DNA from 3 places in the Ralstonia mojiangensis genome. Region 2 is predicted to be linked to each of the others. Evidence: predicted binding sites of a transcription regulator. Region 2 holds the regulator's gene; each other region holds the start of a gene.
The links. Region 2 encodes NrdR, which represses ribonucleotide reductase genes. Its sites were predicted from a motif close to CACNANATNTNGTG; they were not measured.

Region 1 (10,019 bases), on a different contig from region 2:
CACCGTGAATTCGCCCGACAGGTTCGACTTGACGTACAGGTTCTGGTACGTCGGCTCAATGCAAGCGGACACGCCGATGATGTTGGAGATCGTTGCCGTCGGGGCGATCGCCACGCAGTTCGAGTTGCGCATGCCGAACTGTTTGATACGGCCACGCAGGCTGTCCCAGTCCATCGTCGACGACATATCCGTTTCCAGATAGCCGCCGCGCTCTTCGGCCAGCAGCTTGAGCGAGTCTTGCGGCAGGATGCCGCGATCCCACAGCGAGCCCTTGTAGCTGCTGTAGCGGCCACGCTCTTCAGCCAGCTCGGTCGACGCCCAGTAGGCGTAGTAGCACACGGCTTCCATCGAGGTATCGGCAAACTGCACCGCTGCATCGCTGGCGTACGGCACACGCAGCACGTGCAGCGCGTCCTGGAAGCCCATGATGCCCATGCCGACCGGACGGTGGCGCAGGTTGGAGTCACGTGCCTTCTTGACCGCGTAGTAGTTGATGTCGATCACGTTGTCGAGCATGCGCATGGCCGTGCGCACGGTCTTCTTCAGTTTTTCGTGATCGAGCACCACGCTGCCGTCCGCCTGCTTGATCAGGTGAGCGACCAGGTTGACCGAACCCAGGTTGCACACGGCGATTTCGCTGTCGTTCGTGTTCAGCGTGATTTCCGTGCACAGGTTGGAGCTGTGCACCACACCCACGTGCTGCTGCGGGCTGCGGATGTTGCACGGATCCTTGAACGTGATCCACGGGTGGCCGGTTTCGAACAGCATGCCCAGCATCTTGCGCCACAGTTGCAGCGCCGGCATCTTCTTGAAGAGCTTGATCTCGCCGCGCGCGACCTTGTCTTCGTAGCCCAGGTAGGCCTGCTCGAATGCCTTGCCAACCTTGTCGTGCAGGTCCGGGCAGGTGGACGGCGAGAACAGCGTCCACTCGCCACCTTCCATCACACGCTTCATGAACAGGTCGGGAATCCAGTTCGCCGTGTTCATGTCGTGCGTGCGGCGGCGGTCGTCGCCGGTGTTCTTGCGCAGTTCCAGGAATTCTTCGATGTCCAGGTGCCACGTTTCCAGGTACGCGCAGACAGCGCCCTTGCGCTTGCCGCCCTGGTTCACGGCCACAGCCGTGTCGTTGACCACCTTCAGGAACGGCACCACGCCTTGGCTCTTGCCGTTGGTGCCCTTGATGTGCGAGCCGAGTGCGCGCACGTTGGTCCAGTCGTTGCCCAGGCCGCCGGCAAACTTGGAGAGCAGCGCGTTTTCCTTCAGTGCCTCGTAAATGCCGTCCAGATCATCCGACACGGTGGTCAGGTAGCACGACGACAGCTGCGAACGGCGCGTGCCCGAGTTGAACAGCGTCGGCGTGCTCGACATGAAGTCGAACGACGACAGCAGCTGATAGAACTCGATGGCGCGGGCTTCACGGTCGATTTCGTTCAGCGCCAGGCCCATCGCCACGCGCATGAAGAATGCCTGCGGCATCTCGATGCGGGTTTCGTTGATGTGCAGGAAGTAGCGGTCGTACAGCGTCTGCAGGCCGAGGTAGTTGAACTGGAAGTCGCGCGAGGCGTCCAGCGCCGCGCCCAGGCGGGCCAGGTCGAACTGCGCCAGCTTGTCGTCGAGCAGCTCGGCGTTGATGCCGCGCTTGATGAACTGCGGGAAGTAGTCGATGTAACGCGCGCCCATTTCGGCTTGCGTGACTTCTTCGCCGAGGATCTCGCGGCGGATCGTGTGCATCAGGATGCGCGCCGTGACCTGGCTGTACGCCGGGTCCTTTTCGATCAGGGTACGCGAGGCCAGGATGGCCGAGTCGTACACCTGCGTCATCGGCACGCCTTCATACAGGTTCTTGACCGTTTCCTTGAGGATCGGCTCCGGGTCCACGGCTTCGCCCAGACCTTCGCAGGCCGAGACGATCACGTTGCGCAGCGCTGCCATGTCCAGCGGGCGGGTGATGCCGCCGTCGGTCACGTTCAGGCCGATGAAGGCCGGTTGCTGCTGGGTTTCGCCGGCTTGTGCGCGCTCCTGGGCGCGGCGCTCACGGTACAGCACGTAGGCGCGGGCCACGTCGTGCTCGCCCGAGCGCATCAGGGCCAGTTCCACCTGGTCCTGCACGTCTTCGATATGGAACGTGCCGCCGTTCGGGCGGCTGCGCAGCAGAGCGCGCACGACGTTCTGCGTTTGTTGGTCGACCAGCTCGCGCACACGCGCGGAAGCAGCACCCTGCCCGCCATTCACGGCGAGGAAGGCCTTGGTCATGGCCACGGCGATCTTCGAAGGCTCGAAGCTCACCACGGCGCCGTTACGGCGGATGATCTTGTAGTCCGCGTAGCCAGTGCTGGGGGCAGCGGCCGTGCCGCCAGCGGTTTGCGCAAATTGAGAGGGATTGGCGGTGCCGGAGTGGATTTCTGGTTGGGCCGTCTGCATGTGGACTCCTGTTGAACCGTTCGTTTTATTGGCTCGCCGACGGGTGAAACACCCTTGGCGAACCCTTGCGCCATGCGGAGAAATGAGACGGAAAAGACCCTTGCCTTTTCTCAGCTCCCAAGCGTCGGCTTGACCCGCCGTACGCCCGCCCCCGCGTGGCGCCGAAATAAGAATCCCGGAAAGTCACCACTATATCTAGTGTGTTACCCCGGGATTGGCCCTAAGTATAGTGGATCGATCAAACAAGACCAGTCTTGACAGATGGCGTCGAAGGAGGGTTTTCTCAACCCAAATGCAGTGCCGCAAACCCGCGATCCCAGGCGGCACAACGGGTCGGCGGGACTGGCGTGCGGCGTCGCAATGACCGTCTCTTCAGAATAATTCTTTCTATCGACCCTGCAAGTTCAATAGACGTCACCTCATCCACGGTAGGGGCATGTGTGCGGCGCACTGCACCGGTGCACGCGTGCCGCGCCCCGGGGCATTCCTCCACATTCCCCCGCTCAAGAAATCCGAATAGCGGCATCAGCATTCTTGCCGCGGCTGTCACTTGAGCGACAGGCCCCAACCCTACGCTTCGGTCGCATTGCAGGGAGCGCAATCACAGCGGCAACACATCGCTGCGTACAACGACCGAGGAAATCGACATGGCCTGGAATCACCCCGCGCGCCGCCTGCTGACGGCCGCGCTGAGCACGACCGTCGCCGCGACGCTGGCGACCACATTGACCGCATGCGGCGGTAGCGACAGCAGCCCCATCGCCAATCAGGGCAACACGGATACACCGACCACCAGCGCCAGCAAGAAAGTGCTGCTAGTCGGCGTAGACGGTGCCACCTATGCGCAGGTGCAGAGCGCGCTCCTGCAGCGCAGCTTGCCGAACCTGGGCGCCCTGGCGGTGATGCCGGCTTCGACTGGCGGCGCGCTGGGCACCACCTCCGCCCAACCGCCGCTGGACACGCCAAGCTGGGCCACCGTGCTGACCGGCACCTGGCAGAACCGCCACAGCGTGATGGACGACACCGTCACCACCCTGGCCGCCCCGAGTGTCTTCAGCTACACGCGCAGCGCCGCCAAGGCGGCCGGCACCACGCAACGCCTGGGCGCCGCCGTCAGCTCGGCCACGCTGCCCGCGCTGCTCAAGGCGGATCAGCAAGCCGGCAATCTCGACACGCTCGTCGATTGCGCCCAGGTGGACACCTGCGTGACGCAGAACAGCGTGAAGCTCGTGCAGTCCGGCTACGACGTCGTCTTCGCGCAATACACGGCGCCGGCAGCCGCTGCGCTGGCCTCGGGCCTGCAAAGCGATGCGTACGCGGCTGCGCTGGCCAACGTCGATCAGGCGCTGGGCACCTTGCAAGCCGCTATCGCCCAGCGCCGCACCGCCAACCCGAACGAAGACTGGCTCGTCGTCGTGACCACCAGCCACGGGCTGGATGCCACGGGTGCCACCACGTCGGCGCCGACGCTGGAAAACCGCACCGCCTTCATCGCGCTGAACAAGAGCGTCAATCCGGTGCTCGGCAAGAACGGCATGGCCGCGCCCACGTCGGAAGCCACGCTGGCGGCCCTGCCGAGCGAGGCTGACATCGTGCCGACCGTGCTGGCGCAATTGAACGCCGCCGTGCCGGCTACCGCCCACAAGCTGGATGGCGCGGCGCTCACCGCCAACGCGATCGGCGTGCGCAACGTCCAGAGCACTGTGGGCGCGTACAACGCCTCGCTGGTGCTGAACTGGCAGAACCCGACAGCGGCGAGCGGCCCCATCACCGTGCTGCGCGACGGCAAGCCGGTTGCCACGCTGCCCGCCACGGCCACGCAGTACACCGACAGCAACATCGCCACCGCAAGCGGCATCTACCGCATCAACTACACGCTGGTGCGCAACAACGTGCCGGTGTCGATGCTTGCGCAGATCGCCTACGTTGCGCCGACGCCGCTGGCGACGTCGCTCACCAACGGCCTGGCCACGTATTACAGCTTCGATCCGCTGCCGCCGACTGACCGTAAAGCCAGTTCGACGATCGGCCCGTGGGTGGCAGGCACCGACGGCGGTTCTGCGGCAACCGACCCGTTTGGCGGCACGGCGCTTTCGGTCGATTCGCGCATCGACGCCTACAAGCTCACGCAGAACGGCGCCGACATTGCGCAGAGCCCGCAGTTCACGATTGGCTTCTGGTTCAAGTCGGATTGCACGCAGGGCAACGGCACGGGCGAGCCGATCCTCGCCAACAAGGACTACTACTCCGGCTCCAATGCCGGCATCGCCATCGGATTGTGGGGCGGCTGCGAAGTGCGCTTCAACCTGGGCAGCGGCGGCAAGCGCGACGACATCCAGGGCATGAAGTTCAGCGCCAACCAGTGGGCCTATCTCGCCCTCTCGGTCGACGCGCAGGCCAAGCGCTTCAGCGCTTACATCCTCGACCCGGTACTCGGCGTGCAGAAGGTGGAAGACAAGGCCATCGCCAATACCGACGTCACCAAGCTCAATGGCCTGGCCACCAAGGTCTGGGGCCTGAACGACGACGCCACGCACAACTACGTGCCCAACAACCCGGGCTCGCTCAAGGGCGTGATGGCCTACGACGACCTTGCCATGTGGACGCGCCGCCTGACGCTGGACGAACTCAAGACGATCAACGGCTCGCACCAGCCGCTGTCGACGCTGAACCCCTGATCCCCTCCCCCAACCCGAACGAGACCGCTCATGAAGCCCTTCATCCACCCTCTCGCGCGGCCGCACCGGCTGGCCGCCGTGCTGCTGTGCGCCGCCACCTTGTCGCTGTCGGCCTGCGGCGGCGATTCGAACGACGGCACGCCGAGCACGGGCCCCGGCGCCGCCCAGCCCGACCAACCCGGCCAGCCGCCGGCCAACAAGCCGACCCTGCACTGCGCTCCGTAACGCGCGGCTTCCCATCGACTTGCGTTTGAGACCGACATGACTTCCGACACGAACCACGCCAACAACGGCAGCCGCCGCAACTTCCTCAAGATGGCCAGCACGGGGGCGATTTCCGCCGCCGCGCTCGCCGCCTTCCCGCCGTCGATCCGCCGTGCGCTGGCGATTCCCGCCAACAACGCCACCGGCACGATGCGTGACGTTGAACACGTGGTGATCCTGATGCAGGAGAACCGCTCGTTCGACAACTACTTCGGCACGCTGCAAGGTGTGCGCGGCTTTGGCGACCGCTTCCCCATCCCGCTGGCCGGTGGCCTGAACGTCTGGCAGCAGACCTACGTGCCAAGCAGCGGGCCGAGCCGCACGGTGCTGCCGTATTACCTCGACAGCAGCGCCGGCAACGCGCAGCGCGTCTCGGGCACGCCCCACAGCTACCCCGATGCGCAGAACGCCTGGGACCTGGGCCGCATGAGCAAGTGGCCGACGTACAAGCAGACGCAGTCGATGGGCTATTACAAGCAGGCCGAGCTGGACTTCCAGTTCGCGCTGGCCAACGCCTTCACGCTGTGCGATGCGTACCACTGCTCGTTCCACGGCGGCACCAACACCAACCGCCTGTTCCACTGGACGGGCACGAACGATCCGACCGGCGCTGCGGGCGGCCCGGTCATCGACAACAGCGGCGACCACCTCGACGCCGGCGTCACGTACAACTGGAAGACCTACCCGGAACGCCTGCAGGCTGCCGGCGTGTCGTGGAAGGTCTACCAGAACATGCCGGACAACTTCACCGACAACCCGCTCGCCGGCTTCAAGGCCTACCGCGACGCCAACGCCGCACGCGGCAACCTGGCCGACGGCACGCCGTTCCCGCCGTACACGCCGGCCGACGAAACCGTCAGCCCGCTCATCAAGGGTGTCGGCAACACCATGCCCGACGGCGGCTTCCTGCAGGCCTTGAAGGACGACATCGCCGCAGGCCTTCTGCCGCAGGTGTCGTGGATCGTGGCGCCGGCCACGTATTCCGAGCACCCCGGCCCGTCGAGCCCCGTGCAGGGCGCGTGGTACACGCAGGAAGTGCTCAACGCACTCACCGCCAACCCGGCCGTGTGGAGCAAGACCGTGTTGTTCATCAACTTCGATGAAAACGACGGCTTCTTCGACCACGTACCGCCGCCCGCAGCCCCGGCCTATGACAATGGCGTGCTGGCCGGCAAATCGACGGTCAGCACGGCCGGTGAATACCACACGGACCAACACCCGTATGGCCCTGGCCCGCGCGTGCCGATGTACATCGTTTCACCGTGGAGCCGCGGCGGCTGGGTCAATTCGCAGGCGTTCGATCACACGTCGGTGCTGCGTTTCCTGGAGCTGCGCTTCAACGTCAAGGAAACCAACATCAGCGCATACCGTCGCGCCGTGCTGGGCGACCTGACCAGTGCCTTCAACTTCGTCAACCCGAACAACGAGACGCTGCCGACGCTGCCCAGCCGCGACAAGGCGACGGCCGACTCGATCCGCACCGCGCAAGGGTTGCAGCCGCAAGTGCCACTGCCCTCGGTGACGGCGCAGCAGATGCCGACACAAGCCACCGGCACCCGCCCCTCGCGCGCCTTGCCGTACGAGCTGCACGTCAGCGCGCGCGAAGACGCCACCAACCGCGCGCTGCGCCTGATTTTCAGCAACACCGGCACGGCCGCCGCCGTCTTCCACGTGTACGACCGCCTGCATCTGGACCGCGTGCCGCGCCGCTATGCGGTCGAGCCCGGCAAGATGCTCGACGATGCGTGGGACGTGTTCACCGCCGACAAGGGCAAATACGACCTGTGGGTGCTCGGCCCCAACGGCTTCCACCGCGCGTTCTCGGGCGATGTAAGTGCCGTGTCGGCAGCGGGCTCAAGCGCGCCGGAAATCCGCGTGTGCTACGACCTAGCCAACGCCGAGGTCTACGTCACGATGATGAACACCGGCACCGCCGGCTGCACCTTCACCGTCAAGCCGAACGCGTACCGCAATGACGGTCCGTGGACGTTCGACATCCCGGCCGGCAAGCAGCTCGACCAGCACTGGCCGATCGCGCGCCAGGGCAACTGGTACGACTTTACGGTGACGGTGCCGCAAGGCGGCTTCACGCGGCGCTTTGCCGGTCGCATGGAAACGGGCAAGGACGGCGTGTCCGACCCGGCGATGGGCGCCTGAGGCAGGTCGCGAAGTAGAAAGAGAAGCAAGGGAAGATGCGGGCGGCCCTCGAAAGGAGGCTGCCCGCTTCCGTTTCGGCGCGTGCGTAGGGCGTGCGGCCTGCGACGTGTCGGCCTCGGAGGGTGGAACGCCGCGGTTTCACCCCGACGCTTGAGCCTTTCATCATGACGTTCGAGGCGTTTACCCCCGCTCGCGCGGCTCCGACCACCGTGTTCGGAGGTTCAACTGTCGTGCGCGAGCCTCCGGCCCTGGAATCGTTCACGGATGGATCGACGAAATGACCCTCGGACGGTCGCGCTTCACGGTTTCACACTCGCACGCGAACCTCAGACCGTGACGCTCCACTGTTTTACTGTCGTGCGTGAGCCTCAAACAGTGGAGACATCGACAGTTTGACCCTCGTGCGCGACCCTCGGACTGTGGCATTCCACAGTTTTAGGCTCGCGCGCGATGCCTGGACATTGACGTTCCACAGTTTCACCCTCGCGCCTGAGTCTTGGAGGGTGACACTCCACGGTTTTACCCTCGCACGTGAGCTGCAGACTGTGAGGCGTCAGAGGGTTGTTGCGTCAGAGCGCGTGCTGATACGGAAACAAGGCCGCGTTGAACCCGCCGAGCGCACGCAGATGCGCCCAGTCGAAATGCGGCCCCGGATCGGTCTTGCGGCCCGGTGCAATGTCCGAGTGCCCGGCAATCGCCGTAATGGGATACGCGGCGCAGATCGCCCGCACCAGCGACGCCGTGGCGGCGTACTGCTCGGGCGTGAAGGGCAGATCATCCGTGCCCTCGATTTCGATGCCGATCGAGAAGTCGTTGCAGCGCGTTCGGCCGAAAAAGTCCGACGCACCGGCATGCCACGCGCGCGCGTCGCACGGCGCGAACTGCACGCACGCTCCTGTGCGACGAATGAAGAAATGCGCCGATACACGCACGCCACGCAACTGATCGAAGTACGGATGCGCGTCGCAGTCGAGCGTGTTGGCAAAGAAGTCGAGCACGTGCTCGGTGCCGAAGTCCGCCACGGATTGCGCCGGCGGCAGGCTGATGTTGTGCAGCACGATCAGGTCGATCGGCATGCCTTCGGGCCGCGCGTCGATATTCGGCGACGGATACCGGCGCGCGCCATCGACCCATCCGTCAGCGCCGATATGCACCCGATCAGGCATCGCCGTTCAGCCCATTTCCGGCAGGTTCGCCCACGTTGCCAGGGGCTTCGATGTCCCGCGGGTCACGAATGCCAAGTTGCTGCATGCGATAGCGCAACTGGCGGAACGACAGTCCGAGCAGCTTGGCGGCCGCCGTGCGGTTGAAGCCCGTCTGGTCCAGGGCGGCCAGGATCACGTTGCGCTCAACCGACTCCAGATAGGCCGGCAGATCGATCGGCAATGCCACGCTCGGCAGCGACGGCTCCGCCGGCTGCGCTACGGGTGCCGGCTCGGGCGGTGCCACCGGTTGCGGCATCCCCAAGGGGCTTGGCACCGGCGCAGGCATGTAGACGGCATCAGGCCAGCTCGCCATCGGCGGCGACATCGGGTGATGGGCCGCTGCGGCTGCCTGCGCCTCGCGCGTGCGGTGGAACAGCGGCGAGCGCTCGATCTCGGCGCCCAGCGCGCCAAGGTCATCCACGTCGATCGACTCGCCTTCCGCAAACGCGTAGGCGCGCTCCAGCAGGTTCTCCAGCTCACGCACGTTGCCCGGGAACGGGTACGCGCACAGTTGCTGCAGCGCCGGACGCGTCAGGCGCTTGGGGCGCGGATCGCCGTAGCGGCTGGCGAGCTGTTCGAGCAGCACGCCGGCCAGCACGGGCACGTCTTCGCCCCGCTCGCGCAGCGTGGGCATGCGCAGCTCCAGCACGTTCAGGCGGTAGAACAAGTCTTCGCGGAAACGGCCGGCGGCCACCAGACGGGCCAGATTCTGGTGGCTCGCGCACACGACGCGCACGTCGACGGGGTCTTCACGGCTTTCGCCGATCTTGCGCACGCGGCGCTCTTGCAACGCGCGCAGCAATTTCACCTGCATCGTGAGCGGCAGGTCGGCCACCTCATCGAGCATGAGCGTGCCGCCGTTGGCCGCCTGGAAGAAACCCTGGCGATCGCTGTCGGCGCCGGTAAAAGCGCCTTTCACGTAGCCGAAAAACTCGGCTTCCATCAGGTTCTCAGGAATCGCACCGCAGTTGACCGCCACAAACGGCCGCGATGCACGCGCAGACAGCGCATGCACGGCGCGCGCCGCACGCTCCTTGCCGCTGCCGGATTCGCCGCTGATCACCACCGGCGCCATGCTGCGCGCCAGGCGCATCAGCGAGCGGCGCACTTCCTGCATGGCGGCGGAATGGCCGGGCAGCAGGTCGTTGGTGCGTTCGGCCAAGTCGGCATTGCCGGGATCGGGATCGCGTTGCTGGCGGCCCAGCGCGTTGAGCACGAGGCTGCGCAACTGGTCCAGCGAGAGCGGCTTGGCGATGTAATCGAACGCGCCGGCCTTGAGCGCTTCGACCGCGTT
Region 2 (10,019 bases):
CCGACGCGCTTCACGCCATCGCCCTTGAGCACGCTCATCACGGTCAGCACGCGGTCGTATTGGACCGACTTGTCGGCGGCAATCACGACGGGCTGATCGGGGTTTTCGTCAGTGCGCTGCTTCACAAATGCGCGCAGCTCGTTGTTGTTGGCGAGCTTCTGCTCGATTGCTCCCGAACCTGTTTTGACGCGAGCAAGGATCGTGCCGTCACCCTTGATGGTCACGACGATGGGCGGCTGGGTCTGCTGCGGCGTGGCGTTGGCCACCGACGGCAGATTGACCACCCCCGGGTTCACCACGGGCGCCGCCACCATGAAGATGACCAGCAGCACCAACATCACGTCGATGTACGGAACGACGTTGATGTCGGCCTTGGCCCGTCGGGCGCGGCGCGTTCGCTGGATGGTAGCCATGAGCGCGGCTCCTTAGCGCGTCTGGCGCTGGAGGATGTTCGAGAACTCTTCCATGAAGCTCTCGAAGCGGTTGGCCAGGCGGTCCATCTCGGTGGCGTAGCGGTTGTAGGCAATCACCGCCGGAATGGCCGCAAACAGGCCGATGGCCGTGGCGACCAGCGCTTCGGCAATACCGGGCGCCACTGCCGACAGCGTCGCCTGCTGCACGTTGGACAGGCCGCGGAAAGCGTTCATGATCCCCCAGACAGTACCGAACAGGCCGATATACGGGCTGACCGAGCCGACCGACGCCAGGAATGGCAGGTGAGATTCAAGCGAATCCATCTCGCGCTGGTAGGCGGCGCGCATGGCACGGCGGGAAGCATCGAGAATGGCGCTCGGATCGCCGCCGCCGCGCTGCAGCTCGCGCGCCTTGAGGTATTCGCGCATGCCGGCTTCAAAGATGCGCTCCAGCGCCCCGGTCGTGTGGCGGTTGTTGGCAGCGCTCTGATACAGCGCCTGCAGGTCGCCGCCGGCCCAGAAATCGCGCTCGAACGATTCTGTCTGGCTGCGTGCGGCGCGCAGCGCAAACGCTTTGCGGAAGATGTACGTCCAGGAGAACAGCGACATCACCAGCAGCAGGCCCATGACAAATTGGACCAGGAGGCTGGCGTGCAGCACCAGCGAGACGATCGACAGATCTTGTGTGACCTCGACGGGATTCATGCGGCGGCTTTGATGGTTGCGAGTACGGGAGCGGGAATCGGGGTCGGCCGGAAAGTGAGCCGGTCGACACATCCAACACGAATCGTGCCTGATGCGAGCAAAACGTCGCCGCGCCAGCCTTCTTGGGCGAATTGGACCGACGCGGAGCCGACCCGTTCCATACGCGAACGGATCTGCAGCAGGTCATCCAGGCGTGCTGGCGCGCGGTAGTCCACGGCGGTGCTACGCACCACGAAAATGGCCCCGGTCGTGTCGGCCAGCGCCTGCTGGTCGACCCCAAGCGCGCGCAGCCATTCGGTGCGGGCGCGCTCAAAAAATTTCAAATAGTTGGCGTAAAACACTACGCCACCTGCGTCGGTATCTTCCCAATACACGCGCAGGTTCCAGTCAAAAGAAGCCATCGGGTAATTTTACCAAGACGCAAGTGACGGCCAGCCATCCACCGACCGGCCGAGGGCTTGCGCTGGAATTCAGGCCATGCCTCGCGTCACGCTGGTGGCCGAGAATGACTGGCAAACGGGCATCAGTTCCATCGCGTTGACATTGAAGTGCGCCGGCAGCGCCGCCATCCAGTAGACGGCCTCGGCGATGTCGTCGGCGGTGAGCGCCTCGGTGCCTTCGTAGACCTTCTCTACACGGGCATCGTCGCCCTTGAAACGCACGTTGGAAAACTCCGTGCCGGAGCACAGGCCTGGCTCAACGTTCGATACGCGTACGCGCGTGCCGGTCAGGTCCGCGCGCAAGTTCAGCGAAAACTGGCGGACGAACGCCTTGGTGGCGCCATACACGTTGCCGCCCGGATACGGGTACGTCCCGGCAATCGAGCCGATATTGATGATATGACCGCGGTTGCGTTCGACCATGGCAGGAAGTAGCGCACGCGTCATATGAACCAGCCCGGAGCAGTTGGTGCCGATCATGCGGTCCCAATCGGTCAGGTCAGCGCGCTGGGCGGGTTCGAGACCCAACGCCAGACCAGCGTTGTTGACCAGCACATCGACTTCGCGCCAGCCCTCGGGCAATGTGCCCGGCAAAGCCGCAACGGCATCGGCATCCAGCACATCCAGCACGAACGGCAGCACGGCGTCGCCCAATTCAGCCTTGAGCACGTCGAGACGGTCCTGGCGGCGGCCTGCCGCGATCACGCGATGGCCTTCTCGCACGAAACGCCGCGCGATGGCCGCGCCGAACCCGGCGGTTGCGCCGGTCACGAATACGATCATGGAAGAGTCTCCGGGCCTAAAAAAGCGAAAGATCAGAGTTTACCTGAAGCGTCGGACCGTATTGCACCGCAATGTGCGTGTCTGCACGCTCGCTTCTTGCGGCGGCCATGGGGCTGTCGTACACTCGCGGGCAACCATTCCACCTTGCGCGACTGGCGAATCCTGAAGCTGCTTCCGCAGCTTCGACATGTGGGCAGCGACCACGAGGAAGCGCAAGGTTTCTGGCGTCATGCACAACGGCGCCTGCCGCTCGCCTGGGCAGCGAATGGGAAGCACAGGGTGACTTGGACACCCACTGCAATCGGCCAATACCGGGCGCAGTCGTTCAAGCCGCGCGCATGTTTCCCCACGCCTCGCCCGATCTCCGCCATTTCCGTTTCGTTTCAGACCAGACACTCGCCATGTTCGAACGCAGCCGCTATACGATCGACCAGATCGATCCCGAAATCTTTGCCGCCATCCAGAAGGAAAATCAGCGTCAGGAAGACCACATCGAGCTGATTGCCTCCGAGAACTACACTTCCCCGGCCGTGATGGCCGCGCAGGGGTCGCAACTGACTAACAAGTACGCCGAGGGCTACCCCGGCAAGCGTTACTACGGCGGTTGCGAATATGTGGACGTGGTGGAACAGCTCGCCATCGACCGCGTGAAGCAGCTCTTTGGCGCGGAAGCCGCCAACGTGCAGCCGAACTCGGGCTCGCAGGCCAACCAGGGCGTGTTCTTCGCCGTGCTCAAGCCGGGCGACACGATCATGGGCATGAGCCTGGCCGAAGGCGGCCACCTGACGCACGGCATGGCGCTCAACATGAGCGGCAAGTGGTTCAACGTGGTTAGCTACGGCCTGAACGCGCAGGAAGACATCGATTACGACGCGCTCGAAGCCCTGGCGCAAGAGAAGAAGCCCAAGCTGATCATCGCGGGCGCATCGGCATTTGCACTGCGCATCGATTTCGAGCGCATCGGCAAGATCGCCAAGTCGATCGGCGCCTACTTCATGGTGGACATGGCGCACTACGCCGGCCTGATCGCCGCTGGCGTGTACCCGAACCCGGTGCCGCACGCTGATTTTGTGACGACGACCACGCACAAGAGCCTGCGCGGCCCGCGCGGCGGCGTGATCCTGATGAAGGCTGAACACGAAAAGGCCATCAACTCGGCGATCTTCCCGGGTATCCAGGGCGGCCCGCTGATGCATGTGATCGCGGGCAAGGCGGTGGCGTTCAAGGAAGCCCTGTCGCCGGAGTTCAAGGCTTACCAAGAGCAAGTGGTGAAGAACGCCCGCGCCATGGCCGAAACGCTAATGGCCCGCGGCCTGCGCATCGTGTCGGGCCGCACCGAAAGCCACGTGATGCTGGTCGATCTGCGCGCCAAGAAAATCACCGGCAAGGAAGCTGAGAAGGTGCTGGGTGACGCACACATCACCGTCAATAAGAACGCGATCCCGAATGACCCGGAAAAGCCGTTTGTGACGTCGGGCGTGCGCCTCGGTTCGCCGGCCATGACGACGCGTGGCTTCAAGGAAGCGGAGGCCGTGAAGGTCGCCCACCTGATTGCCGACGTGCTGGACAACCCGCACGACGAAGCGAACATCGCCGCCGTGCGCGCCAAGGTGGCTGAGCTGACCAAGCAGTTCCCGGTCTACGCCTAAGGCATCCGCCGATGGCCGGATCTTCCGGCCACGTAGTACCCTGCCGCGATGCGCCCCGAAATGAATGAGGGGCCATCGCGGCGTTGTTCTTTTAGCGCAGTGCGTTCTTTGAGGTTGCCGAGGAGACCACCGGCATGAAATGCCCTTTTTGCGGCCACGCGGCCACCCAGGTAATTGATACCCGCATGTCGGAAGAAGGCGACACCGTACGCCGCCGCCGTCGCTGCGAATCCTGCGACCGCCGCTTCACGACCTACGAACGCATCGAGCTGTTCTTCCCGGCCGTCGTCAAAAAGAACGGCAGCCGCGTCGACTACGACCGCAACAAGGTCAAAGACTCTATGCGCCTGGCGCTGCGCAAGCGCCCCGTTTCCGCCGAGGCCATCGACGAGGCCATCGCTCGCATCGAAGAAAAACTCCTCAGCCACGGCGAGAAGGAAATCGGCAGCGACCGCGTGGGCGAGCTGGTGATGCGCGAACTCAAGCGGCTGGACAAGATTGGGTACATCCGGTTTGCGTCGGTGTATCGGAGTTTTGAGGATGTGTCGGAATTTCGCGACATGCTCGACGAATTCCGCCAATAGAGGCTGTTCTTCCTCGCTGCTCCAGCTAGCGTTCCGACCAAAATTTCGGTTAAATCCGCTGTCAAAGTAAAGAAGTAGCACTTTGTCACAATCTTGGCGTACCATGCCCGGATAAGTGACGAAAGAAGCATTAAAAAAATAGTTGGTCGGAACAATTTGCGGGAGTCACCATGCGCCACGCTTTGCCGGGGAAAGCGCTTGGCTTCACCATGCTCGAAGCATTGATCGCCGTGCTGATTTTGGCCGTCGGCGTGCTGAGTGTCGCCAATCTTTTAATCAAGTCGTATCGATTCACGCAGCAGGGAGCGTATGACACGCTGGCCCTGCAATTGGCGTCGAATATGGCGGATCGGATGCGGGCCAATTCGGGCACGTTGAGCACAGCCAGTTCGCCGTACTTCATCGATACCCAAAGCGCCAGCGGAACGTCCGCGATCAATTTCTATGCGCAGAGTTGCGCCACCGGCGCAACTAACTGTGGGTGCACGTCGGGCAGCGCCGTGTGCGCCGCCGCCGCCGCACAATTCGATGTCATCGAGTGGGCAAGCGCCGTTCAGGGCGCGCTGCCGGGCGGCCGCGCAGTCGTTTGCCGTGACACCGTGACCTACTCCACTACCGGCGGTTTCAGCGGATGGAACTGCGATAAGGCGGCCACATCGCCGGTCGTGATCAAGATGGGCTGGGTCTCGCGCTTCTCCAACAAGGACTTGTCAGCCAGCGCCGCCGCAGCCAACGCAGCAGATGCGGCCAGCTCGGTGGCGTCAAATCCGCAGATGGTCGTCGTTGTTGATACGGGAGGCCAGTGATGCGTCGCCCTCCCTTTCGTTCGATCGCTCATGTACGCGGCTTCTCGCTGATCGAACTGATGGTCGCCCTGGTGATCTCGCTGCTGGTGCTGGTGGCGACCGTGTCGTTCTATCTGATGACGCGCTCGACCTACACGACCATCGACGACAGCTCAAACCTGGAAGAGCGCGGACAATTCGCCCTCGGCGTCATCACGCGAGCCCTTCGGCAAACGGCGTTTTCGCCGCCGAATACGTCGGGCGGTGGAATGATCCAGCTTGCTCAAAGCGACCCGCCCATGATTAGCGGGGTGGACGGTTGCAACAGTCCGGGCGACGTTGAATCGCTTTCACAGACTGTCAGCGCTTCGTGTACCACCACAATGGTCGACACGGCAAACGATGCGCTGGAAGTCCGCTTCTTCGGTTCAGGCACCGCCGCAGCGCCGACCGTGCCGGACAACTCGATGGTGGACTGTTCCGGCCAAGGCGTCGCCTCCCCCACCAGCATTGACCTGGCAGCGAGCCAGCGTGGCCTGTCGATATTCTTCATTCAGACGGACAGCACTGGTCCGTACCTCGCCTGCAAGTTCCGACAGCGCGACAGCACAGGCGCCGCTACGGCCACCTTCGCCACTCAGCAACTGGTGCCGGGCGTGGAGTCGCTGCAGTTTCTGTATGGCGTATCGGTAGACGGCGACGCGGTACCGGACGTGTTCAAACGCGCCACTGACATGTCGACGACCGACTGGCAGAACGTCTACGCCGTCAAGGTGGCGCTCGTAGTACGTGCAGATAACGCCAGTGCAGACGTTGGCAGCGGCACACAGAAGTTCACCTTGTTCGGCAAGCAATACACCTACGGCGACGGCACCTACCAAGCCACGGCTAACACGCAGATGGCGCGCCGGCTCTTTACCGCCACGGTCCAAACGCGCAACTACATGACCTGCTTCTCGGGGGATCCGTCATGCTGATGATCTCCACTCGCGCTCGAGGGCGTTCGACGGGCTTCGCGTTGATCACTGCACTGGTGATGCTGCTGGTCATCACCCTCTTGGCAATCGGCGGCGCGCGGCTGGCCATCGACTCCAAGCGGATGAGCCGAAACCAGCGCGACACGGACATCGCTTTCCAGGCGGCCGAGGCGGCCTTGCGCGACGCTGAATACGACATCCAGAACGCATCGGCCGGCAACGGTAGCGCCACCAACACGCGATCGGCGATCTTCGATCCGACCAAAGCCACTGGCTTTCCTGGCAGCGGCTGCAACACCGGCGGCCCTGGCACGGCCACGCCCTATCAGGGGCTGTGTCAACCAGCCCCGGATGGCGCCACCGGCGTCTGGAACACGGTGAGCTGGAGTGCATCAGGCACGCCGCAGACCGTGGGTTTCGGCGACTTCACTGGCCGGACCTTCCCCACGGGTACGGGCCTGCTGCCCGCACAAAAACCGCGCTACATCATTGAGATCCTGCCGGACAGAACAATCGGCGGGAATGTGCAGGGGCCGGCCACTTTCCTCTATCGCATCACAGCAGTCGGTTGGGGGCCCAATCTGGGGGCACAGGTCATGCTGCAGTCGGTCTATCGCAAGACCGATGCACCGGGCTGACCAGCACGGGGCGACACGACAAACATGGCAAAAAAACAAAGCCTTTTCGGGGGGCTGAACACCATGAAAATCATCCGCGGCTTGCTGGCCGTTTTTGCAATGGGCTGGGTTTCGGTCATGGGCGCGGCTAACAGCGTGCCGACCGTGGCGATCTCCACTGTCCCGCTGTATGGGCGCAGCCAGAACGTGCACCCGAACCTGATGCTCTCGCTGTCGGTGGAATTTCCGACGACGGGCGCAGCGTATCGTGGCGCCTACGACAAGACCCAGACATACCTGGGTTATTTCAATGCTACGAAGTGCTACAACTACGATGCCACGAACGGCTACTTCGTGATCTCCGGTGCGGCCAACTCGTCATTCGAGTGTTCGGGAAATTTCTCGGGCAACTTCATGAACTGGGCCGCCTCTTCGGCCATTGATGAATTCCGCATGGCACTGACTGGTGGCGATCGAGTGGTCGACACCAAGTCTCAAACTGTGTTGCAGCGCGCGGTATTGCGCGATGACTTCTTCCGCAGCGGCTCTTACTTTCCGGTCAAGAGTATCAACGGCTCGGGCAACGTGAGTGCGCCGAACAAGGTCACGCCATTCAGCTATTCGACGCTGTATATCGTCTCGTGCGGCAACCACATTTTCTTTGCCGATCAGGACTACAGCAGCACGAGTTGCAGCAACCCCGGAGGCTACGGCGACCAGTACGACCGCAAGGGCAACCTGACAGAGCGCCGCTCATTCCGCGCTCAGGTGCAAGTCTGCGATAGCAACGAAGGCTCCACACGCACCGATCTCTGTCTGAATTACAACGGCAACTACAAGCCGGTCGGCCAGATGCAGCTCAATGCCGATCGCATGCGCTTTGCTGCCTTTGGATATCTGAACGACAGCACCAACGATACATCGTTGGATCAGGACGAACGCTACGGCGGTGTGTTGCGCGCGCCAATGAAGTACGTCGGGTCAACCGCTGTCGACACCAGCCTGAATGCGATCACCAACCCAGCCCCGGAGTTCGATCCTGTCACCGGCATCTTCGCAGCCAACCCGCTCAACGCGACCGAAGGTACCAGCGGCGTTATTAATTACCTGAACAAGTTCGGCCGCACCAGCGCGCAGCTCTCCGGTCAGCCGATGGGCTATCTGGGCGGCCCCACCGACAACCCCACCGGCAACTACAAGACGTATGACCCGGTAAGCGAAATGTTCTACGAGAGCATCCGCTACCTCCAGTTCAAGCAAGGCCCCACGCCGGAAGCGGTCGCAGGCTTGCCCAACTCGACGTATTCGGACAACTTCCCGGTCTACAGCACCTGGGATACCGACCCGATGCTGAGCGGTTGCCAACGCAACTACGCGTTCCTGATCGGAGACATCAACACCCACGAGGATCACTACATCCCCGGCAACCAGGTCACCGGCCAGGGTGACCCCGCTCGTGCGGTCAGTTCCTACGATAACTTTGACGTTCGCGCCTGGACCAACAAGGTTGGCGCGCTGGAAACCAATACGCCGGCCGCTGGCAATAGCAACCCGCTCAGCTCGTCGTTTACCAACCTCGGCGACATTAATCACGCGACGTCGCATTGGGCTTCGTATTACCTCGCGGGCGTCGCCTACTGGGCGCACACCTATGGCTTCCGCCCCGACATGCCGACGGCCCGCGTCACGACGTTCGTGATCGACGTAAACGAAAACGGCAACGGCACGGTAGGAGCAACGCAACGCCAGAGCCAGTTCTTTCTCGCAGCCAAGTACGGCGGCTTCCAAGACAACAACAACGACGGCAATCCGTTCAAGACGTTTGGTCCGGACGGCATCACGGTGGTCAACAACAACACTGAATGGGAAGCGGCTCCGACGGGCTCGAACATTCCGTACAACTGGTTCCTGGGTGGCCAGCCTGCCACGATGATCGCCGCCATCAAGAACATCTTCGCGCAGATCGTTTCGTACGCCGGGACGCTGTCGGGCGTTGCCCTGTCGAGTGCGCGCATCACCGGCGGCTCCGGAAACAATACCTATGTGTACGCCCCTGGCTTCGACCAAAAGTGGAACGGACGTCTTGCGGCGTATCAGCTCACGCTGAACGGCACCAACGTGCAGGTCAGCTCGCAGGCCGCGTGGGAAGCTGGCGCCTTGCTGACCACGGCATACGGCGGTACGTCGGGTACCAAATACACCGGCCGCTCAGTGTTCACCACGAACTCGGACACCGGAAAGGGTGTGACCCTCGCCTGGGCGAACATCTCGCAAAGTCAGCAAACGTTGCTCAACACAAGTCCTAGTAACGGCACCAACGATGGCAACGGGCAAAATCGACTCAACTACTTGCTGGGCGACCAAAGCAAGGAAAACAGCTCGGTCAACTCGAGCGGTATCTTCCGCGCGCGCAACAGCATCCTGGGCGACATCATCGGCTCTGCGCCGACCTATGTGAGCGACCCATCGGGCGCGATCACGGATACGGGATACACGACGTTCACCGGCACGTACAACGGCCGTACGCCCATGATCTACGTGGGCGCCAACGATGGCATGGTGCACGGCTTCAACGCGAACACCGGCGCAGAAGTCTTTGGCTACGTACCGAACGCAGTCTTCTCGGGCCTGAACCAGCTGACATCCACCGCTTACGCCCACCGGCTTTTCGTGGATGCCACACCCGTCGCTGCCGAAGCGCAAGTCAACGGCAACTGGCGAACAGTTCTGACGGGCGGTTTCGGCGGCGGGGCTCAAGGCGTGTACGCCCTGGACGTGACCGACCCGACGGGCTCCAAGGGAGGCTCTTTCACCGCCTCCAACGTGCTGTGGGAGTTCACCGACAAGGACGACGCCGACATGGGCAACGTGATGGGCACTCCGCTCATCGTCAAACTGCAGACTGGCACGGACACGTCGAAGACGCCAAATGTGCCGATCTACAAGTGGTTCGTGATGGTCGGCAACGGCCTGAACTCCAACGCGGTCGATAGCAGCTACAACGCCAACGCGCCGGCAGCGCTCTTCCTCCTGTCACTGGACAAGCCGGCAGGGACGGCCTGGCAG
Region 3 (10,019 bases), on a different contig from region 2:
TGGCCGGACAGGTAGCCGTGCTTCGGGCAGATTGAAAACGTAGGGGTAATGGTGATGTACGGCAGGCGGAAGTTCGCGAGCGCGCGCCGAACGAGTTCCTTGCACGCCTGCGGCGAGGAGATCGCTTCGTTCATGTACAGGTGCAGCACCGTGCCGCCCGTGTACTTGCTCTGCAGCGCTTCCTGGCGCGCCAGTGCTTCGAACGGGTCGTCCGTGTAGCCGACGGGCAGCTGGCTGGAGTTGGTGTAGTACGGCTGTTCTGTCGTACCGGCCTGCAGGATGCCCGGCCAGCGCTTGCGGTCTTCGCGGGCGAAGCGGTAGGTCGTGCCCTCTGCGGGCGTGGCTTCGAGGTTGTACAGGTGCCCCGTTGCTTCCTGGAATTCGGTCATGCGCTGGCGCACGTGGTCGAGCAGGCGCACCGCCATGGCGTGACCGAATGGCGTGGTGATGTCGTCGGCATCGTGCGTGAAGTTGCGCACCATCTCGTTGATGCCATTCACGCCGAGCGTGCTGAAGTGGTTGCGCAGCGTGCCCAGGTAGCGGCGCGTGTACGGATACAGCCCCTGGTCGATCAGCCGTTGGACGAACTTGCGTTTGACTTCCAGTACGTCGCGGCCGAGAGCGAGCAGCGTATCAAGCCGCGCCAGCAGCGCCGCCTCATCGCCCGCGTAGAGATAACCCAATCGCGCGCAATTCACCGTCACCACCCCAATGGAACCGGTCTGTTCAGCCGAGCCAAACAACCCGTTGCCGCGCTTGAGCAGTTCACGCAGGTCCAGCTGCAGGCGGCAGCACATCGAGCGCACCATGTGTGGCTCTAGATCGGAATTCAGGAAGTTCTGAAAGTAGGGCAGCCCGTAGCGTGCTGTCATCTCAAACAGCAGCGTGGTGTTGGGGTGCTCCCAATCGAAATCCGGCGTGATGTTGTAGGTGGGAATCGGAAACGTGAACGCGCGGTCCTTTGCATCGCCCGCCATCATGACCTCGATGTACGCGCGGTTGATCATGTCCATTTCGGGCTGGAGATCGCCGTAGGTGAAGGGCATCTCTTCGCCGCCGATGTACGGAATCTGCTCGCGCAGGTCCGCTGGGCAAGTCCAGTCGAAAGTGAGGTTGGTGAATGGCGTTTGCGTCCCCCAGCGGCTCGGCACGTTCAGGTTGTAGATCAGCTCCTGCATGGACTGCTTGACCCCCGCATACGACATCCCGTCGCGGCGAATGAACGGCGCCATGTACGTATCGAACGAACTGAACGCCTGTGCGCCGGCCCATTCGTTCTGCAGCGTCCCGAGAAAGTTGACGATCTGCCCGATGGCTGCGGACATATGCCGCGGTGGCGTCGCTTCCACCTTGCCCGGCACGCCGTTGAATCCCTCCGTCAGCAACTGCCGCAGCGACCAGCCTGCGCAGTAGCCCGACAGCATGTCGAGATCGTGGATGTGGAGGTCGCCCTCGCGATGCGCTGCGCCCGCCTCGGGGCTGTAGACATGCGAGAGCCAGTAGTTGGCCGTGACCTTGCCCGCCACGTTCAGGATCAGGCCGCCAAGGCTGTACCCCTGATTGGCGTTGGCATTGACCCGCCAGTCGCGCTGCTCGAGGTATTCGTCCATCGTGCTCTCGACATCGACCAGCGTGTGCTTGAGCGAACGCAGCCGGGCGTGCTGCTCGCGGTAGACGATGTAGGCACGCGCGGTGCGCCAATAGCCGGCGTCGACCAGCACCTCTTCCACGCAGTTCTGGATGATTTCGATACCGGGGCAGGGGAGCGAGGCGAGATGTTCGAGCACGCCCGTGGTCAGGCGCTGCGCTTCGACGGTGTCGAATTCGCCGGTGGCCTGTCCGGCTGCCGCGATGGCCTGGCGGATCTTTTGCGCGTCAAACGGAGCCAATGAACCGTCGCGCTTGGTGACTTGCTTGGTGACCTGTGTGCCCGTCATGAGGTACTCCATCTAGTGGTATGGAGCCAGACTAGCACTACATATTGTGGTCGGTGAGCCCTAAAGACCTTGATTCTTAAATCGCTTGACCCCGGTCAACCGGGGTCATTTGCGACGCAGAATGGTCGTGTCGCTGTCAGTCGACGATGAACAGCCGGGCGCCGTTCTTGGTGTACGACTGATGGGCTTCAGCATCGTCGCCCACCTGATAGCTCATGCCGGGCGTGAGGGTGAACTTGCGGCCATCTTCCAGTGTGGTTTCCAGTTCGCCATCCAGACAGAACAGGATATGGCCCTTCTTGCACCAATGGTCAGCCAGGTAGCCGGGCGTGTACTCGACCATGCGCACGCGGATGCGGTTCGGTTCGTCGCCAAAGTAGCGGGTGCGCCAGATCGCCATGCCGGTCTCGCCGGTGTGTTCGGTAGGTTCAACGGCGGACCAGTCGGTCGTGCCGAAGGCAAACGGCGCCATTTTCATCGCGGGACTCCGGTCGGTAGCGTAAGTCGATGATGGTATCAGCGGCTGACGTGGTGCAGGCGTCGCATTTGATGTGCTGGAAACGGCGCTTGTTGGTACGCCGTGACGGCATTGCGTGCGGCTCAACAATCCGCCTCTCACCGGCTGGTTCCACTGCCCGTGCGGCATTGCAGCAGGGTGTCAACGGCACCATATCAATGTATGCAGAAATTGCATGGTGCCATGCAACATCGACATAAAGATCGCCATGCGCTTCTCTAATATCGTCGCTTTTTACAAAGCGTGACGAAGTTGGGCCGGCCCTTGGCCCCATGAGATCCGCGTCTGTCGCGCGCCGTCCCTCCGGCCACGATATTCCTTGGAGAAAGTCTTGAACACCAAACGTCTGACCTCCCATATCGGGCTGGCAATGCTGCTGGGCATTGCCGTCGGCTGGGGTTGCCACGAATATGCCAAGGACGCTGCGGCGGCCAAGGACATCGCTTCGTACTTCAGCATCATCACCGACATCTTCCTGCGCATGATCAAGATGATCATTGCACCGCTGGTGTTCTCGACCCTGGTGACGGGCCTGGCGAGCATGAGCGGCGGCCGCTCGGTCGGTCGCGTGGGCCTGCGCGCGATGATCTGGTTTGTGTGCGCATCGGCTACGTCACTGGCGCTAGGCATGCTGCTAGTCAACTTCTTCCAGCCGGGGGTGCACATGAACCTCGCCCTGCCGGACGTGTCGGCCACGTCGGGCCTGAAGACCGGTGACTTCACCCTCAAGGCCTTCATCACGCACGTGTTCCCGCGCAGCATCGTGGAAGCCATGGCCACCAACGAGATCCTGCAGATCCTGGTGTTCTCGCTGTTCTTCGGCGCTGCGCTGTCGACCATGAAGAACCCGATGGACAGCGTGATCGGCCGTGGCCTGGAAGAGCTGACCAAGCTGATGTTCCGCATTACCGACTACGTGATGCGTTTCGCACCGCTGGGCGTATTTGCCGCCATGGCCGCCGCCATCACGGTGGAAGGCGTGGGCGTGCTGTGGACCTACGGCAAGCTGATCGGCGAGTTCTACCTGGGCCTGGCGTTGCTGTGGGCGATCCTGTTCTTTGTCGGCTACCTGCTGCTGGGTCGTTCGCTGGGCCGCTTGCTGGGGCTGATTCGCGAGCCGACGCTGCTGGCGTTCGCTACGGCAAGCAGCGAATCCGCCTACCCGAAGACGATCGAGGCGCTCGACCGCTTTGGCGTGCCCAAGCGCATTTCGAGCTTCGTGCTGCCGCTGGGGTATTCGTTCAACCTGGACGGCTCGATGATGTATCAGGCGTTTGCGGTGCTGTTCATCGCACAGGCCTACAACATCGAGATGAGCTTCACCCAACAGGTCACCCTGCTGCTGGTGCTGATGCTCACGAGCAAGGGGATGGCCGGCGTGGCGCGTGCCTCGCTGGTGGTGGTGGCGGCCACGCTGCCGATGTTCCACCTGCCGGAAGCGGGTCTGCTGCTGATCATCGGCATCGACCAGTTCTTCGACATGGGCCGCACGGCCACCAACGTGATCGGCAACAGCCTGGCCACGGCCGTGGTGGCGAAGTATGAGCCGGCAGAAGAGGAAGCGGCGGAAGAGGCCGCAGAAACCGCAGTGCAGCCGACCGTCGGCTGACCTTAGGCCAAGATGACAGCGCCGCCTTTCAGGGCGGCGTTGTTGTATCTGAGCGGCGTTATTCCGGTTGAGAAGCGAGCGATGCCACGGCTGGGCTCAGGGGCATATCGCCAATATCGACGCGCTGTGCCATCGGCGCTTCTCCCAGCAATGCAGCCACCATGGCTTGCAGCGGAAGCACGTCGCCGGTGCTCATGAAGCGTGGCGACGCGGCTTGGCCGGATGCCTGCAATTCCGCTGCTGCCAGTGTGCGGCCCAGATGGCGCGCGACGGCGTGACCGGTGTCGATCAATGTCAGCCGGTCGCCCGCAATCTCGCGGATGGCGTCTTCCAGGAACGGGTAGTGCGTGCAGCCGAGCACCAGCGTGTCGGCATGCGCGTCCAGCATCGGCTGCAGATAGGCCTGCAGCAGCTCGAGCACCGCAGGCGAGTGGGTATCGCCGCGCTCGATCAGGGGGACGAGGCCGTAACCGGGTTGGCTCAGCACCTTGCAATCGCCGGAGGCAGCCGCCAGCAGGCGTGCAAATTTCTCGCTGCGCAGCGTGCTTTCGGTGGCGAGCACGCCAACCACACGGCTCTTCGACGTGGCAACCGCTGGCTTTAGGCCCGGCTCGACGCCAATCACCGGCACCGCCAGCTTTTCGCGCAGCACGTGCACGGCCTGCGCCGTGGCGGTATTGCACGCGATCACCAGTGCCTTGCAGCCTTGATTGACCAGCCATTCGCACACTTGCAGCGTGCGGTCGGCAATGTATTCGGGAGATTTTTCCCCGTACGGGGCATGGCGGGAATCCGCCAGGTAGAGAAGCGATTCGGCCGGCAGTTCGGCACGAATCGCGCGCAGGACGGAGAGCCCTCCGAGGCCGGAATCAAAGACCCCGACCGGTGCCTGCGCGCATGTCGTCATATCGCGTGAACGGATCAGCCTGCTGCGACGGGAATCTTGCCAATCTTCGCTTGCCATTCCGCCGGGCCGGTCTTGTGGACCGATGTGCCCGAGCTGTCCACGGCCACGGTGACAGGCATGTCCTTCACGTCGAATTCGTAGATGGCTTCCATGCCCAGGTCTTCGAACGCCAGCACCTTCGAACCGCGGATGGCCTTTGACACCAGGTACGCCGCGCCGCCCACGGCCATGAGGTAAGCCGACTTGTGCTTCTTGATGGACTCGATGGCGACCGGGCCGCGCTCGGCCTTGCCCACCATGGCAATCAGGCCCGTCTGGGCGAGCATCGTCTCGGTGAACTTGTCCATGCGCGTGGCCGTGGTCGGGCCTGCCGGGCCAACGACTTCATCGCGCACCGGGTCGACCGGGCCGACGTAGTAGATCACGCGGTTGGTGAAGTCGATGGGCAGCTTCTCGCCCTTGGCCAGCATGTCGGCGATGCGCTTGTGTGCGGCATCGCGGCCCGTCAGCATCTTGCCGTTGAGCAGCAGCGTCTGGCCCGGCTTCCACGAGGCGACTTCTTCCGGCGTGAGCGTGTTCAGATCCACGCGCTTCGACGTTTCCGTGTTCGGTGCCCACTCGACCTTCGGCCATTGCGACAGATCCGGCGCTTCCAGCTTGGCGACGCCGCTGCCGTCCAGCGTGAAGTGCGCGTGGCGTGTGGCAGCGCAGTTCGGGATCATCGCGACCGGCAGGTTGGCTGCGTGGGTCGGGTAGTCCAGGATCTTCACGTCGAGCACGGTGGCCAGGCCACCCAGGCCTTGCGCGCCAATGCCCAGCGCGTTGACCTTTTCGTACAGCTCGATGCGCAGCTCTTCAGCGCGGTTGCTCGGGCCGCGGGCGATCAGGTCCTGAATGTCGATCGGCTCCATCAGGGCTTCCTTGGCCAGCAGCATGGCCTTTTCAGCCGTGCCGCCAATGCCGATGCCCAGCATGCCCGGCGGGCACCAGCCGGCGCCCATGGTCGGCACGGTCTTGAGCACCCAGTCGACGATCGAGTCAGACGGATTCAGCATCACGAACTTCGACTTGGCTTCGGAGCCGCCGCCCTTGGCTGCGACGATCACATCCACCGTGTCGCCCGGCACGATCGACATGTTGATCACGGCCGGGGTGTTGTCCTTCGTGTTGGTGCGCTTGCCGGCCGGATCCGCCAGCACGCTGGCGCGCAGCTTGTTGTCGACGTCGTTGTACGCGCGGCGCACGCCTTCGTTGACCATGTCTTCCAGGCTCATCGTGGCGCCGTCCCAGCGCACGTTCATGCCGACCTTCAGGAACACGGTGACGATGCCGGTGTCCTGGCAGATCGGGCGCTTGCCTTCGGCGCACATGCGGCTGTTGGTCAGGATCTGCGCAATGGCATCCTTGGCCGCCGGGCTCTGCTCCTGCTCATAGGCGCGGCCCAGAGCAGTGATGTAGTCCATCGGGTGGTAATAGCTGATGTACTGCAGCGCGTCGGCGACGCTCTGGATGAGGTCTTCTTGACGAATGACGGTCATGGTGGGGGACCAACGTATAGGAATGAAAAGCCGGTGCGGCAGGGCAGTGGTCGGTGACCTTCACTCCCTGCCTGTGACCTGGACGGCGGGCGCCGCAGGCTCAGAACAGCCTGAAATCATACACCCAATGTCGGGCGCGGATTGTCCGAGCGCGTTCGTCGGAATCGCCGCGCCAGCAAGGGCGCAGCGTCAATGTGCGTCGGCAGCCTCGCCGTGCGGATGCGCATGCGAAACGATGCGGTCAACCCAGGCCATCACCAGCGCAGACACCAGGAACGCCATGTGGATCGCAACCTGCCACAGGATCGTGTGCGTGTCTTTCTGGGCCGCGTCGATGAACGTCTTGAGCAGGTGGATTGACGAGATGCTGATCAGCGCCATCGACAGCTTCACCTTCAGTACGCCCGCGTTGACGTGATCCAGCCATTCGGGCTCATCTTCATGTCCCTCAATGCCGAGCTTGGACACGAAGATGTCGTACCCGCCGATGATCACCATGATCAGCAGGTTGGAGATCATCACCACGTCAATCAGCCCCAGCACGGCCAGCATGATCTTGGTTTCATCCATCTCCCCCAGGTGCGCAACCAGGTGCCAGACCTCGACGACGAACAGATACACATATGCGGCCTGGGCGATGATCAGCCCCAGGTAAAGCGGCAGTTGCAGCCAGCGGGAAAAGAAGATCAGGCGCGGAATTGGGCGCAGCGGGGCGATGGGTGACTTCATTGGCGGAGCGGGACGGAGCGGATGGTCGAAAAACCGCGTGATTGTAACGTTCCGTGATTACAACATCGCTTACAGGAAAACGCTTGCGATGTGCTTTATTCGTGATCGAGCGACGGGTCCAGCGGGTCCAGCGGATCGACCGCTCGGCCGCGCTGCCGCCCGCGCCGCATCGTCGGGCGTGGCCGTGCAGGCCAGCTCGCCACGAGGATGCCCGCCACCACGCACGCCAGCGCAATGCCATGCGGCCAGCCAGGCGTTTCGCCCAGCGCGACGATGCCGTAGGTGGCTGCCGCAATCGGCAGCACCGAGGTGAACACGCCCGCCAGATGCGCCGGCACGTGCCGGATGCCTTTCATCCACAGCCAGAACGAGAAGATGCTGGCCGACAGCGCATACCAGAGCACAAGGCCCCAGATGGGCAACGGCACGCCCGACAGATCGAAGGTGAGCAGGGGCACCAACCCCAGCGGCAGCATCAGCAGGCCGCCAATCAGGTGCGTGTAGGCGCAGATCTCGATGGCGGGCAACGTTTGCGTCAGTCGCCGCGACAGAATGACGTAGATCGACTCGCATAACACCGCGCCCATCACCAGCGCATTGCCCAGCAGCGCTTGCGCGGCATCGGCAGGCGCCGCGCCCGAAGACTCGCCTCCGCGATAGGCGTTGAGAATGGCGACGCCCGCCACGGCCAGCACCACTGACACCAGCGTGCGCCCGGATGGCTTCTCACGCAGCACGAGCCACGACAGCAGCGCCACCGCGGCCGGGATCGTGCTGGTGATGATGCCTGCAGCCAGCGCCGAGGTCAGTCGCACGCCGTTGAGCATCAGCAGCGTGAATCCGAAGGTACCGAAGAACGCTTGGAGGAAGAGGTTGGTCCACTCGCCGCGCGTCACACGGCGCATGCGCGACGGCCTGTACCACGGCGCCATGCAGACGATGGCAATCAGAAAGCGCAGCAGTGCAAACAACATCACCGGCATGACGGCGACGATCGATTTGCCGAAACCGACGTTGCTACCGACCAATGCCATGGCAGCAATCAGGAAAAGGGCGTGGATGGGCACGATGAGGAATCAGTGGAAACCGGCACGGGACGCGGCTCTCTGGCCGACTATGTTGCGTTGCGATGCGTGCCGTAACATGAAGTGACGCATTATAGTAATGCCCTTCACGTCGGTTTGCGGTGCAGAAATGCGTAAGGCTGGAGTCAGGTCAGCCCCTTAGATTCGCCGCAAAACGACTACAGACATCGCTATCAGGAGACACCATGGCTGGCATTGAATCTGTCCTGCAGGAAACGCGCGTGTTCGACCCGCCCGAATCCTTTGTCAAACAGGCAAACATCGCCGGCATGGATGCGTACCGTGCGCTGTGTGCCGAAGCCGAGCACGATTACGAAGGCTTCTGGGCGCGCCTCGCACACGAGCATCTGCTGTGGCACAAGCCCTTCAGCAAGGTGCTGGATGAGTCCAACGCACCGTTCTACAAGTGGTTTGAAGACGGCGAGCTCAACGCTTCGTACAACTGCCTCGAACGCAACCTTGAGAACGGCAACGCCGACAAGGTCGCCATCATTTTCGAGACCGACGATGGCAAGGTATCGCGTGTCACTTACCGCGAACTTCACGCACGCGTCTGCCGCTTCGCCAATGGCCTGAAGGCCCTGGGCATCAAGAAGGGCGACCGCGTCGTGATCTACATGCCGATGTCGATCGAAGGCATCGTCGCCATGCAGGCGTGCGCGCGCATCGGTGCGACGCACTCGGTGGTGTTCGGCGGGTTCTCGGCCAAGTCGCTGCAGGAACGCATCGTCGACGTGGGCGCCGTGGCGCTTATCACGGCCGACGAACAGATGCGTGGTGGCAAGGCGCTGCCGCTCAAGGCCATCGCCGATGAAGCGCTCGCCATGGAAGGCACCGACGCCGTCAAGCACGTCATCGTCTACCGCCGCACCAACGGCAACGTGAACTGGGTGGAAGGCCGCGACCGCGCGATGGACGAGGTCGAAGCCGGCCAGCCCGATACCTGCGAAGTGACGCCGGTGGGCGCGGAGCATCCGCTGTTCATCCTCTACACCTCGGGTTCGACCGGCAAGCCGAAGGGCGTGCAGCACAGCACGGGCGGCTACCTGCTGTGGACGTTGCTCACCATGCAGTGGGCGTTCGACCTGAAACCCGACGACATCTTCTGGTGTACAGCCGATATCGGCTGGGTGACGGGCCACAGCTACATCGCGTACGGCCCGCTCGCGGCCGGTGCCACGCAGGTCGTGTTCGAAGGTGTGCCGACGTATCCGAACGCCGGCCGCTTCTGGGACATGATCCAGCGTCACAAGGTCAACACGTTCTACACCGCACCGACGGCGATCCGCTCGTTGATCAAGGCCGCCGAAGCGGACGAGAAGGTCCACCCCAAGCAGTACGATCTCTCCAGCCTGCGCCTGCTCGGCACCGTGGGCGAGCCGATCAACCCGGAAGCCTGGATGTGGTACCACACGAACATTGGTGGCGGACGTTGCCCGATCGTCGATACGTTCTGGCAGACCGAGACCGGCGGCCACATGATGACGCCGCTGCCGGGGGCCACGCCCCTGGTGCCGGGCTCATGCACGCTGCCGCTGCCGGGCATCATGGCTGCCATCGTCGATGAAACCGGGCACGACGTGCCGAACGGGCAGGGCGGCATCCTGGTCGTCAAGCGTCCGTGGCCGTCGATGATCCGCAACATCTGGGGCGACCCGGAGCGCTTCAAGAAGAGCTACTTCCCGGAAGAGCTGGGG

Region 1: the regulator NrdR is predicted to act here: its motif matches at 2,609-2,622, upstream of NG898_RS00330 (ribonucleoside-diphosphate reductase subunit alpha).
Region 3: the regulator NrdR is predicted to act here: its motif matches at 1,973-1,986, upstream of NG898_RS04490 (ribonucleoside triphosphate reductase).

Annotation. Positions count from the first base shown of each region.
Region 1 is NZ_JAMXHU010000001.1:65,978-75,996, reverse strand. It holds gene NG898_RS00330 (ribonucleoside-diphosphate reductase subunit alpha) at 1-2,421, opposite strand, end outside; gene NG898_RS00325 (alkaline phosphatase family protein) at 3,069-5,099, shown strand; gene NG898_RS00320 (hypothetical protein) at 5,130-5,324, shown strand; gene NG898_RS00315 (phosphocholine-specific phospholipase C) at 5,361-7,520, shown strand; gene ampD (1,6-anhydro-N-acetylmuramyl-L-alanine amidase AmpD) at 8,090-8,686, opposite strand; gene NG898_RS00305 (sigma-54-dependent transcriptional regulator) at 8,679-10,019, opposite strand, start outside.
Region 2 is NZ_JAMXHU010000003.1:761,686-771,704, forward strand. It holds gene tolR (protein TolR) at 1-413, opposite strand, end outside; gene tolQ (protein TolQ) at 426-1,118, opposite strand; gene ybgC (tol-pal system-associated acyl-CoA thioesterase) at 1,115-1,519, opposite strand; gene ydfG (bifunctional NADP-dependent 3-hydroxy acid dehydrogenase/3-hydroxypropionate dehydrogenase YdfG) at 1,589-2,341, opposite strand; ZMP/ZTP riboswitch at 2,480-2,608, shown strand; gene glyA (serine hydroxymethyltransferase) at 2,743-3,990, shown strand; gene nrdR (transcriptional regulator NrdR) at 4,125-4,574, shown strand; gene pilV (type IV pilus modification protein PilV) at 4,745-5,380, shown strand; gene NG898_RS15770 (PilW family protein) at 5,380-6,336, shown strand; gene NG898_RS15775 (pilus assembly PilX family protein) at 6,330-6,974, shown strand; gene NG898_RS15780 (pilus assembly protein) at 7,038-10,019, shown strand, end outside.
Region 3 is NZ_JAMXHU010000001.1:934,714-944,732, forward strand. It holds gene NG898_RS04490 (ribonucleoside triphosphate reductase) at 1-1,937, opposite strand, end outside; gene NG898_RS04495 (DHCW motif cupin fold protein) at 2,074-2,415, opposite strand; gene NG898_RS04500 (dicarboxylate/amino acid:cation symporter) at 2,786-4,063, shown strand; gene murI (glutamate racemase) at 4,122-4,970, opposite strand; gene NG898_RS04510 (fumarate hydratase) at 4,985-6,508, opposite strand; gene NG898_RS04515 (TIGR00645 family protein) at 6,698-7,237, opposite strand; gene NG898_RS04520 (DMT family transporter) at 7,333-8,304, opposite strand; gene acs (acetate--CoA ligase) at 8,508-10,019, shown strand, end outside.